DNA from 2 places in the Halobacillus sp. ABR2_026 genome. Region 2 is predicted to be linked to the other one. Evidence: a T-box and tRNA genes for the amino acid it is inferred to sense, from the RefSeq annotation. Region 2 holds a T-box; the other holds one or more tRNA genes.
What was found. A T-box is a leader RNA that pairs with one kind of tRNA and senses whether it is charged. The one in region 2 lies ahead of alaS (alanine--tRNA ligase), so its partner is inferred to be a tRNA-Ala.
Positions count from the first base shown of each region.

Region 1 (4,924 bases), 2.5 Mb from region 2:
AAATTGAATATCTGCTGAAAAGAGAAATGGAAGAAATCACGTTCGAATCTCGGAGACCATAGAATTGACCAGGGACTCAAGAGGGCTATGGAAGAAAGATACGAAGTGCTGTTCCAAATCTTCCGACGGTTTGCGACAAGAGAAGAGTGTCTTCAATATATGCCCCGTAAGAAAAAACAAAACTAAAGCAATAATGACTACTGTTTATCTATAATGAGACCCAATGATGAAGAAACCCTGAAGTATTGATCAGGGTTTTTCCTATGTTGATCGTTAACGTAAAAAAAACAAAAGGAATTTCATAAAAAGCATTGCTTTTCTTTTTAAGCCTATGCTATATTATTAAACGTTGTCGGAAAAACAAAACAACGCAGACACATCGATAAAACTTGTTTCAAAAAGTTATTGACACTGCGAGGCAGGCATGATAAATTATTAAATGTCGCCAAAACGACACCGAAAAAATCACAAAAAAGTTGTTGACACCAACAACTGGAAGTGATAAGATGATTAAGTCGCTGACAAAGCGGCAAACAACATTTTGATCTTTGAAAACTGAACGAACCAACCAGTACGTCAAAACATTTCTTCTTTTATAGAAGAGATTTGAAACAAAGCACATTCGGTGTGCAAATGAGCAAGTCAAACTTAACTTTTATGGAGAGTTTGATCCTGGCTCAGGACGAACGCTGGCGGCGTGCCTAATACATGCAAGTCGAGCGCGGGAAGCGAGCGATTCCTTCGGGGTGAAGCTCGTGGAACGAGCGGCGGACGGGTGAGTAACACGTGGGCAACCTGCCTGTAAGATCGGAATAACCCCGGGAAACCGGGGCTAATGCCGGGTAATACTTTCTTTCGCATGAAGGAAAGTTGAAAGATGGCTTCTCGCTATCACTTACAGATGGGCCCGCGGCGCATTAGCTAGTTGGTGAGGTAACGGCTCACCAAGGCGACGATGCGTAGCCGACCTGAGAGGGTGATCGGCCACACTGGGACTGAGACACGGCCCAGACTCCTACGGGAGGCAGCAGTAGGGAATCTTCCGCAATGGACGAAAGTCTGACGGAGCAACGCCGCGTGAACGATGAAGGTCTTCGGATCGTAAAGTTCTGTTGTTAGGGAAGAACAAGTACCGTGCGAATAGAGCGGTACCTTGACGGTACCTAACGAGGAAGCCCCGGCTAACTACGTGCCAGCAGCCGCGGTAATACGTAGGGGGCAAGCGTTGTCCGGAATTATTGGGCGTAAAGCGCGCGCAGGCGGTTCCTTAAGTCTGATGTGAAAGCCCACGGCTCAACCGTGGAGGGTCATTGGAAACTGGGGAACTTGAGGACAGAAGAGGAGAGTGGAATTCCACGTGTAGCGGTGAAATGCGTAGATATGTGGAGGAACACCAGTGGCGAAGGCGACTCTCTGGTCTGTTTCTGACGCTGAGGTGCGAAAGCGTGGGTAGCAAACAGGATTAGATACCCTGGTAGTCCACGCCGTAAACGATGAGTGCTAGGTGTTAGGGGGCTTCCACCCCTTAGTGCTGAAGTTAACGCATTAAGCACTCCGCCTGGGGAGTACGGCCGCAAGGCTGAAACTCAAAGGAATTGACGGGGGCCCGCACAAGCGGTGGAGCATGTGGTTTAATTCGAAGCAACGCGAAGAACCTTACCAGGTCTTGACATCCTTGGACCTCCCTAGAGATAGGGATTTCCCTTCGGGGACCAAGTGACAGGTGGTGCATGGTTGTCGTCAGCTCGTGTCGTGAGATGTTGGGTTAAGTCCCGCAACGAGCGCAACCCCTAATCTTAGTTGCCAGCATTCAGTTGGGCACTCTAAGGTGACTGCCGGTGACAAACCGGAGGAAGGCGGGGATGACGTCAAATCATCATGCCCCTTATGACCTGGGCTACACACGTGCTACAATGGATGGTACAAAGGGCAGCGAAGCCGCGAGGTGTAGCAAATCCCATAAAACCATTCTCAGTTCGGATTGCAGGCTGCAACTCGCCTGCATGAAGCCGGAATCGCTAGTAATCGCGGATCAGCATGCCGCGGTGAATACGTTCCCGGGCCTTGTACACACCGCCCGTCACACCACGAGAGTTGGCAACACCCGAAGTCGGTGAGGTAACCTTTTTGGAGCCAGCCGCCGAAGGTGGGGCCAATGATTGGGGTGAAGTCGTAACAAGGTAGCCGTATCGGAAGGTGCGGCTGGATCACCTCCTTTCTAAGGATATTACGGAAACGTACTGTGTTGGTTGTTCAGTTTTGAGAGATCAAACTATGAAAATATGATCTTCCTTCATTTGGATGGGCCTGTAGCTCAGTTGGTCAGAGCGCACGCCTGATAAGCGTGAGGTCGGTGGTTCAAGTCCACTCAGGCCCACCATTCAAAATGGGGCCTTAGCTCAGCTGGGAGAGCGCCTGCTTTGCACGCAGGAGGTCAGCGGTTCGATCCCGCTAGGCTCCACCATTTAAATGCAACACTTAAACACAAGAATCTATTTTGTGTTTTATATTCAACCCTGAATAAGGGCGTGAACCTTGAAAACTGGATAAGGAATCATTGTTTCATCTAACGATGAGGCAATTGATGACAAGACATCTAATTGAAATTGTAAACGTCTTTTCACGAAGATAGTTAAGTGAATAAGGGCGCACGGTGGATGCCTTGGTACTAGGAGCCGATGAAGGACGGGACTAACACCGATATGCTCCGGCGAGCCGTAAGTAGGCTTTGAACCGGAGATTTCCGAATGGGGAAACCCGCTGTTCGTAATGGGACAGCATCCTATACTGAATCCATAGGTATAGGAAGGCACACCCGGGGAACTGAAACATCTAAGTACCCGGAGGAAGAAAAAGCAAACGCGATTTCCCAAGTAGCGGCGAGCGAAACGGAATCAGCCCAAACCAGAAAGCTTGCTTTCTGGGGTTGTAGGACACTCCATTGGAGTTACCAAAGAGGAAGATAGGCGAATCGATCTGGAACGATCAGCCAGAGCAGGTAACAGCCCTGTAGTCGAAATCTTTCTCTCTCCGGAGTGGATCCTGAGTACGGCGGAACACGAGGAATTCCGTCGGAATCCGGGAGGACCATCTCCCAAGGCTAAATACTCCCTAGTGACCGATAGTGAACCAGTACCGTGAGGGAAAGGTGAAAAGCACCCCGGAAGGGGAGTGAAAGAGAACCTGAAACCGTGTGCCTACAAGTAGTCGGAGCCCGTTAATGGGTGACGGCGTGCCTTTTGTAGAATGAACCGGCGAGTTACGACCGTATGCGAGGTTAAGCAGCAGAAGCGGAGCCGCAGCGAAAGCGAGTCTGAATAGGGCGAGTGAGTATGCGGTCGTAGACCCGAAACCGTGTGATCTACCCATGTCCAGGGTGAAGGTCAGGTAACACTGACTGGAGGCCCGAACCCACGTAAGTTGAAAATTACGGGGATGAGGTGTGGGTAGGGGTGAAATGCCAATCGAACACGGAGATAGCTGGTTCTCTCCGAAATAGCTTTAGGGCTAGCCTCAGAATAGAAAGTCATGGAGGTAGAGCACTGATTGGACGAGGGGCCCCTATCGGGTTACCGAATTCAGTCAAACTCCGAATGCCATCGACTTTGTTCTGGGAGTCAGACCGTGGGTGATAAGGTTCATGGTCGAGAGGGAAACAGCCCAGACCGCCAGCTAAGGTCCCAAAGTGTGTGTTAAGTGGAAAAGGATGTGGAGTTGCTTAGACAACCAGGATGTTGGCTTAGAAGCAGCCATCATTCAAAGAGTGCGTAATAGCTCACTGGTCGAGTGACTCTGCGCCGAAAATGTACCGGGGCTAAACACACCACCGAAGCTGCGGATTGATCTTATGATCAGTGGTAGGAGAGCGTTCTAAGGGCCGTGAAGTCAGACCGTAAGGACTGGTGGAGCGCTTAGAAGTGAGAATGCCGGTATGAGTAGCGAAAAAAGAGTGAGAATCTCTTTCACCGAATGCCTAAGGTTTCCTGAGGAAGGCTCGTCCTCTCAGGGTTAGTCGGGACCTAAGCCGAGGCCGAAAGGCGTAGGCGATGGACAACAGGTTGATATTCCTGTACCACCTCCTTTCCGTTTGAACGACGGGGGGACGCAGGAGGATAAGGAGAGCGCGCCACTGGATGTGCGCGTCCAAGCAGTGAGACGGTCGGATAGGCAAATCCGTCCGGCAACGTTGAGCTGTGATGGGGAGGGAAATATAGTACCGAAGCTCCTGAGTTCACACTGCCAAGAAAATCCTCTAGTGAGGAAAGAGGTGCCCGTACCGCAAACCGACACAGGTAGGCGAGGAGGGATCCTAAGGTGAGCGGGAGAACTCTCGTTAAGGAACTCGGCAAAATGACCCCGTAACTTCGGGAGAAGGGGTGCTCCTCTGCCGAGGAGCCGCAGTGAAAAGGCCCAAGCGACTGTTTACCAAAAACACAGGTCTCTGCGAAGCCGTAAGGCGAAGTATAGGGGCTGACACCTGCCCGGTGCTGGAAGGTTAAGGGGATGCGTTAGCTTATGCGAAGCGTTGAACCGAAGCCCCAGTAAACGGCGGCCGTAACTATAACGGTCCTAAGGTAGCGAAATTCCTTGTCGGGTAAGTTCCGACCCGCACGAAAGGTGCAACGACTTGGGCACTGTCTCAACGAGAGACCCGGTGAAATTATACTATGTGTGAAGATGCACATTACCCGCGACAGGACGGAAAGACCCCGTGGAGCTTTACTGTAGCCTGATATTGAATGTTGGTACAGCTTGTACAGGATAGGTAGGAGCCTTAGAAGCCGGAGCGCTAGCTTCGGTGGAGGCGCTGGTGGGATACTACCCTGGCTGTACGGACATTCTAACCCAGGACCGTGATCCGGTCCGGAGACAGTGTCAGGTGGGCAGTTTGACTGGGGCGGTCGCCTCCCAAAAGGTAACGGAG
Region 1 covers NZ_JBSWTM010000001.1:124,957-129,880, forward strand. Annotated here, with positions in the region: rRNA gene ACXADE_RS00725 (16S ribosomal RNA) at 655-2,218, shown strand; tRNA gene ACXADE_RS00730 (tRNA-Ile) at 2,304-2,380, shown strand; tRNA gene ACXADE_RS00735 (tRNA-Ala) at 2,389-2,464, shown strand; rRNA gene ACXADE_RS00740 (23S ribosomal RNA) at 2,631-4,924, shown strand, end outside.
Region 1: it has a tRNA-Ala gene. The T-box ahead of alaS (alanine--tRNA ligase) is inferred to sense a tRNA for this amino acid. The anticodon was not compared.

Region 2 (4,924 bases):
AAGCCTACGACCGCTTCCGTTACATCATGGTCGCGTATAACCTCTCTCAACGACTCTTTCGCCGTATTGTAGTCCTGTTCGTCCCAACGGAGTGTGGTGAGACCCTGGGCCGTCCAGCCCAGAGCATCAGAGATAGCGATGCCAATGGTCTTTTCACCGACATCCAATCCTATTTTTTTCATTCAATGCCCTCTTTATTCTCTTTGATGTAAGATTTAACCAGTTCTTCAATCAGCTCATCACGTTCGATTTTGCGGATTAAATTTCTGGCATCCTGATGACGAGGAATGTACGCAGGGTCGCCTGAAAGCAAGTATCCGACAATCTGATTTATCGGATTATACCCTTTCTCTTGTAATGCTCCATATACTGATAGTAATACGGATTGGACATCTTGATCAAACGGCTCTTCTGAGAAATTGAACCTCATCGTTTTATCCATTGAACTCATTACAGTCACCTCGCACTTTTGTAGTATTAATTCTATTATATACCTAATTATCCTATAGGAAAAACTAGGCGTTTTGACTAGCGTATTCTCTTGCATATTCTAAAGCATGAGGAATTTTGGAAGCATCTTTACCACCCGCTTGCGCCATATCCGGACGGCCTCCGCCACCACCGCCGCATCGGTTAGCTGCTTCTTTAATCAATTGACCTGCATGATAACCTTTTTCGATCAAGTCCTTCGATACTCCTGCAATCAATTGAACTTTGTCACCATTCGGTGCTGCGAGAAGGATAATTCCTGAATCCAACTTTTGTTTAAGATCGTCCACCATTGTGCGTAGCGCATTCATATCTTTAACATCCACTTGCTTAGCGAGAACTTTCACACCATCGACCTCTTGAACTTCATCAAGAATACTGGAAGCTTCCATGTTTGAAAGTTTTGCACTCAAAGATTCATTTTCCTTTTGAACATCTTTCAATTCTTTATGAAGAGCTTCTATGCGTTCAGGGACTTGTTCAGGTTTCGTTTTCAGCTGCTCTCCAGCTTTTTTCAACAACGCTTCTTTGCCGTTCATGTACAAGTAAGCATCCTTAGCTGTTACAGCCTCAATTCTTCTCGTACCAGCGCCTATTCCAGACTCTGAAATAATCTTAAACAGGCCGATTTCTGCTGTGTTCATTACATGACAACCTCCACAAAGCTCAAGGCTGTAATCCCCGACCTGGACGACTCGAACCGTGTCCCCATATTTTTCACCAAACAAGGCCATCGCGCCCTTAGCTTTTGCTTCTTCAATGGAATTAAGCTCAATGGATACCGGAATAGACTGCCAAACTTTTTCATTGACGATGGACTCAATTTTCTCCATCTCTTCGTTCGTTACAGAACCAAAGTGAGAAAAGTCAAAACGTAAACGATCGGGAGCTACAAGAGATCCGGCTTGATTTACATGTTCGCCAAGGACATCTTTCAACGCTTGATGCAGAAGGTGTGTAGCCGTATGGTTTTTAACAATAAAGGAACGACCGCTTTGATCGACTTCTGCTGTCACTGTCGCTCCTTTTTCGATAGAACCTTGTTTCACGACCGCTTCGTGCATGTGTTGACCATTCGGTGCTTTTTGAACATTGGTCACTTCTATGACAGCACCTTCCGTTCTCAAGAAACCACGATCAGCGATTTGACCTCCACTCTCAGCATAGAAAGGGGTCTTTGTGAGGAATAGATAAATGGTGTCGCCCTCTTCCGCATACCCACTGAACTCTTTCCTTTTAATAAGTTCTACAATTTCTGTTTCAACTTGCAGAGAGTCATAACCGACGAATTCACTTTCGACGTGAACATCTCCAAGTACACCGTCCTGAACTTGCATAGAATCGGTCTTCTGGCGTGCACTACGTGCGCGCTCCCGCTGTTTTTCCATTTCGTTTTGGAAACCTTCTTCATCAATAGTGAAACCGGCTTCAGCAACGTATTCTTCTGTCAATTCTTTAGGGAAGCCATACGTATCGTATAACCGGAAGACTTCTGTTCCAGGGAACACATTGCTGCCTTTCTCGGTTTCCTGCTTGATGATGTTGGTAAGAATCTGTAACCCATCATTCAATGTTTCATGGAAACGGGATTCTTCTGTTTGAATGACGTTTTGAATGAAGTTTTCTTTTTCCTTTACTTCAGGATAGAAGTCGACCATGATTTTAGACACTTCTGGCACTAGTTTATACATGAACGGCTTGTCAATTCCGATCTGCTTAGCAAAACGTACAGCTCTACGCAGCAGACGGCGCAACACGTAACCACGTCCTTCATTTGAAGGAAGGGCTCCATCACTGACAGCAAATGTAACGGTTCTCATATGGTCTGCAATCACTTTGAAGGAAGCATCTGTATCGAAGCCGTCCCCATAGTTTTTGTCCGCCATTTTTTCCGTTGCTTCAATGATCGGAAGGAATAGATCGGTCTCAAAGTTTGTTTCCGTTTCTTGAATAACACAGACAATACGTTCAAGTCCCATCCCTGTATCAATGTTTTTCTTAGGAAGTGGTGTATACGTATCATCAGGATTGTGGTTAAACTGAGAGAAGACGAGGTTCCATATTTCCAAATACCGTTCATTTTCCCCGCCTGGGTAAAGTTCTGGATCATTGGAGTCCGTTCCATATTTTTCTCCACGATCATAAAAGATTTCCGTATTCGGACCACTGGGCCCTTCCCCGATATCCCAGAAATTCTCTTCGATGCGGATAATACGCTCTTCATCCAATCCGATCTTATCTTTCCAAATTTGGTAAGCTTCCTCATCTTCCGGATGTACGGTTACAGATAATCTCTCTTCGTCAAACCCAATCCATTCATCGCTTGTAAGAAACTCCCATGCCCATTCCATAGCTTCTTCTTTGAAATAATCGCCGATAGAAAAATTCCCAAGCATTTCAAAGAACGTATGGTGCCGAGCAGTGAATCCAACATTTTCAATATCATTTGTACGAATTGATTTTTGCGCATTCACAATTCGCGGGTTTTCAGGAATAACACGCCCATCGAAGTATTTTTTCAGTGTAGCCACACCACTGTTAATCCAAAGTAGAGTAGGGTCTTCGTGGGGAACAAGAGATGCGCTTGGTTCTACGCTATGTCCTTTTTCTTTAAAAAAGTCAAGAAACATTTGGCGGACTTCCGCTGATGTTAATGATTTCATTTGCAATAACCTCCTCAAATTGTTCGATAGAATGGAGTCTGTTCCGGACGAAGAAGGAACAAAAAAACCCCGTCCCTGCCTTTAATCGGCAGGGACGGGGTTTTTACCGCGGTACCACCCTGGTTATAGACCATTGATGTCTATCAGCTTTAATGCCTGTAACGGGGCATGACTCCGTCGGGGATTAACCGCACTCTGGAATAGCTTTCAACAACGTTCATGCAATGCGTTTTTCAGCCTGGAACGCACCTCTCTGGCCATGAATGAATCGCCTACTCTTTTCCTTCATTGTGTTCTTTCGTCCTTATAGTCTTTGCTAAGCGTAATTATAGATAACTGACGTTCATCTGTCAATGTTTAACCTCCCTGTACGAATTTCTGAAGCGATCACTTTTATACAGGTCAGTACAGGGACAGCTAAGATTAATCCGGGAATACCGGCTAATTCTCCCCCAACCAATAAAGCAAGGATTATAAACAATGGGTGAATATGGATGCTTTTCCCCATTATGTAAGGAGAAAGCAGATTCCCTTCTATCACTTGAATAATCAGGATAACCGCCAGTGTAAATAACAAAGTGTTCACACTTACAGTCAGAGCCACTATGACCGCGGGTCCTGCACCAAGAAGCGGCCCAAAATAAGGAATGATATTGGTTAACCCTGCAATCAACCCCAGAACCAAAGGATAAGGAAGATCAATCAGCCAAAAGCCAGCTGTTGCGAGAACTCCAACAAACAAGCTAATTAATAGCTGACCTCGGATGTATCCCCCTAAAGAGTGGTTCAGCTCCTTCACCAACCTTCTTGACTCTTCATGCCATTTGGACGGGAGGGTAAGAAGCAGCCAATGGCCAATGGTCTTATAATCTTTTAGAAAATAAAAAGTCATGACAGGAATGACAGCAAGGAGAACGATCATATTAAAGATTCCGGTCAACCCAGCAAGAACATTCATCAGCCGCCCATTTATCCACTCTTCGAAGCTGGCAAACCGCTCATCCACCTTTTGGTGAAGCCCATCCGGTAATTTTTCTGTTTGTGCATAAAGCTGCTTCGTCCAGTTTTGATAGGACTCCACCAAATGAGGCAGATGCTCATTTAGCAGCTTTAATTGATCCAGAAGACGAGGGATTCCTTTATATAGTCCAAAAGCCGTCAGAGAGAAAAAAACGACAAAGATTACACATATACTCAGTGGACGATTCAACCCGAAATCCTCCAGTATGTGGACAAGAGGATGCAGAAGAAATGACAACAAGAGCGCCAATAAAAAAGGGAGCAGTACTTTCCCTAAGACCATAACAAAACCATCATAATAAGGATAGAGCCACGCAAGCAGAAGTAATGAGAGAAGAATGATGAAAAAGATGGTGAATCTTCGCAGCCATTTTGAGGAGCGATCACTCATCATTCGTTATGATCCTTGTTGATAAAAAATATCATTCAAAGAACTTAAACTGCCATCTTCCTCAATTTGGTTAATATTCATCTTCCCATCTTCTATCGTCAATTCCAAACAACAATTCCAACAGTAATATTGTTCATTCCCGATCTTGCCGAGATTTTTATTCTTACAGTTCGGACATCTCATCGGACATACTCCTTTTTTACCAAACAGTATGTCCATGAAAAGAAGATTCATACATTAGGTGACTAGTTCATGAACCCATCGAATCCCCTCTTCTACCCTCTCTCGATCAGGATTGGTGTGAGGGGTGTGTTCAAAAATGAAGAACTTATCATTTCCCTGAGCCAGCCATTCTATGCAA
Region 2 covers NZ_JBSWTM010000001.1:2,580,778-2,585,701, forward strand. Annotated here, with positions in the region: gene ruvX (Holliday junction resolvase RuvX) at 1-182, opposite strand, end outside; gene ACXADE_RS13495 (IreB family regulatory phosphoprotein) at 179-451, opposite strand; gene alaS (alanine--tRNA ligase) at 516-3,152, opposite strand; T-box leader at 3,240-3,450, opposite strand; gene ACXADE_RS13505 (AI-2E family transporter) at 3,496-4,566, opposite strand; gene ACXADE_RS13510 (hypothetical protein) at 4,570-4,746, opposite strand; gene ACXADE_RS13515 (sugar phosphate isomerase/epimerase) at 4,801-4,924, opposite strand, start outside.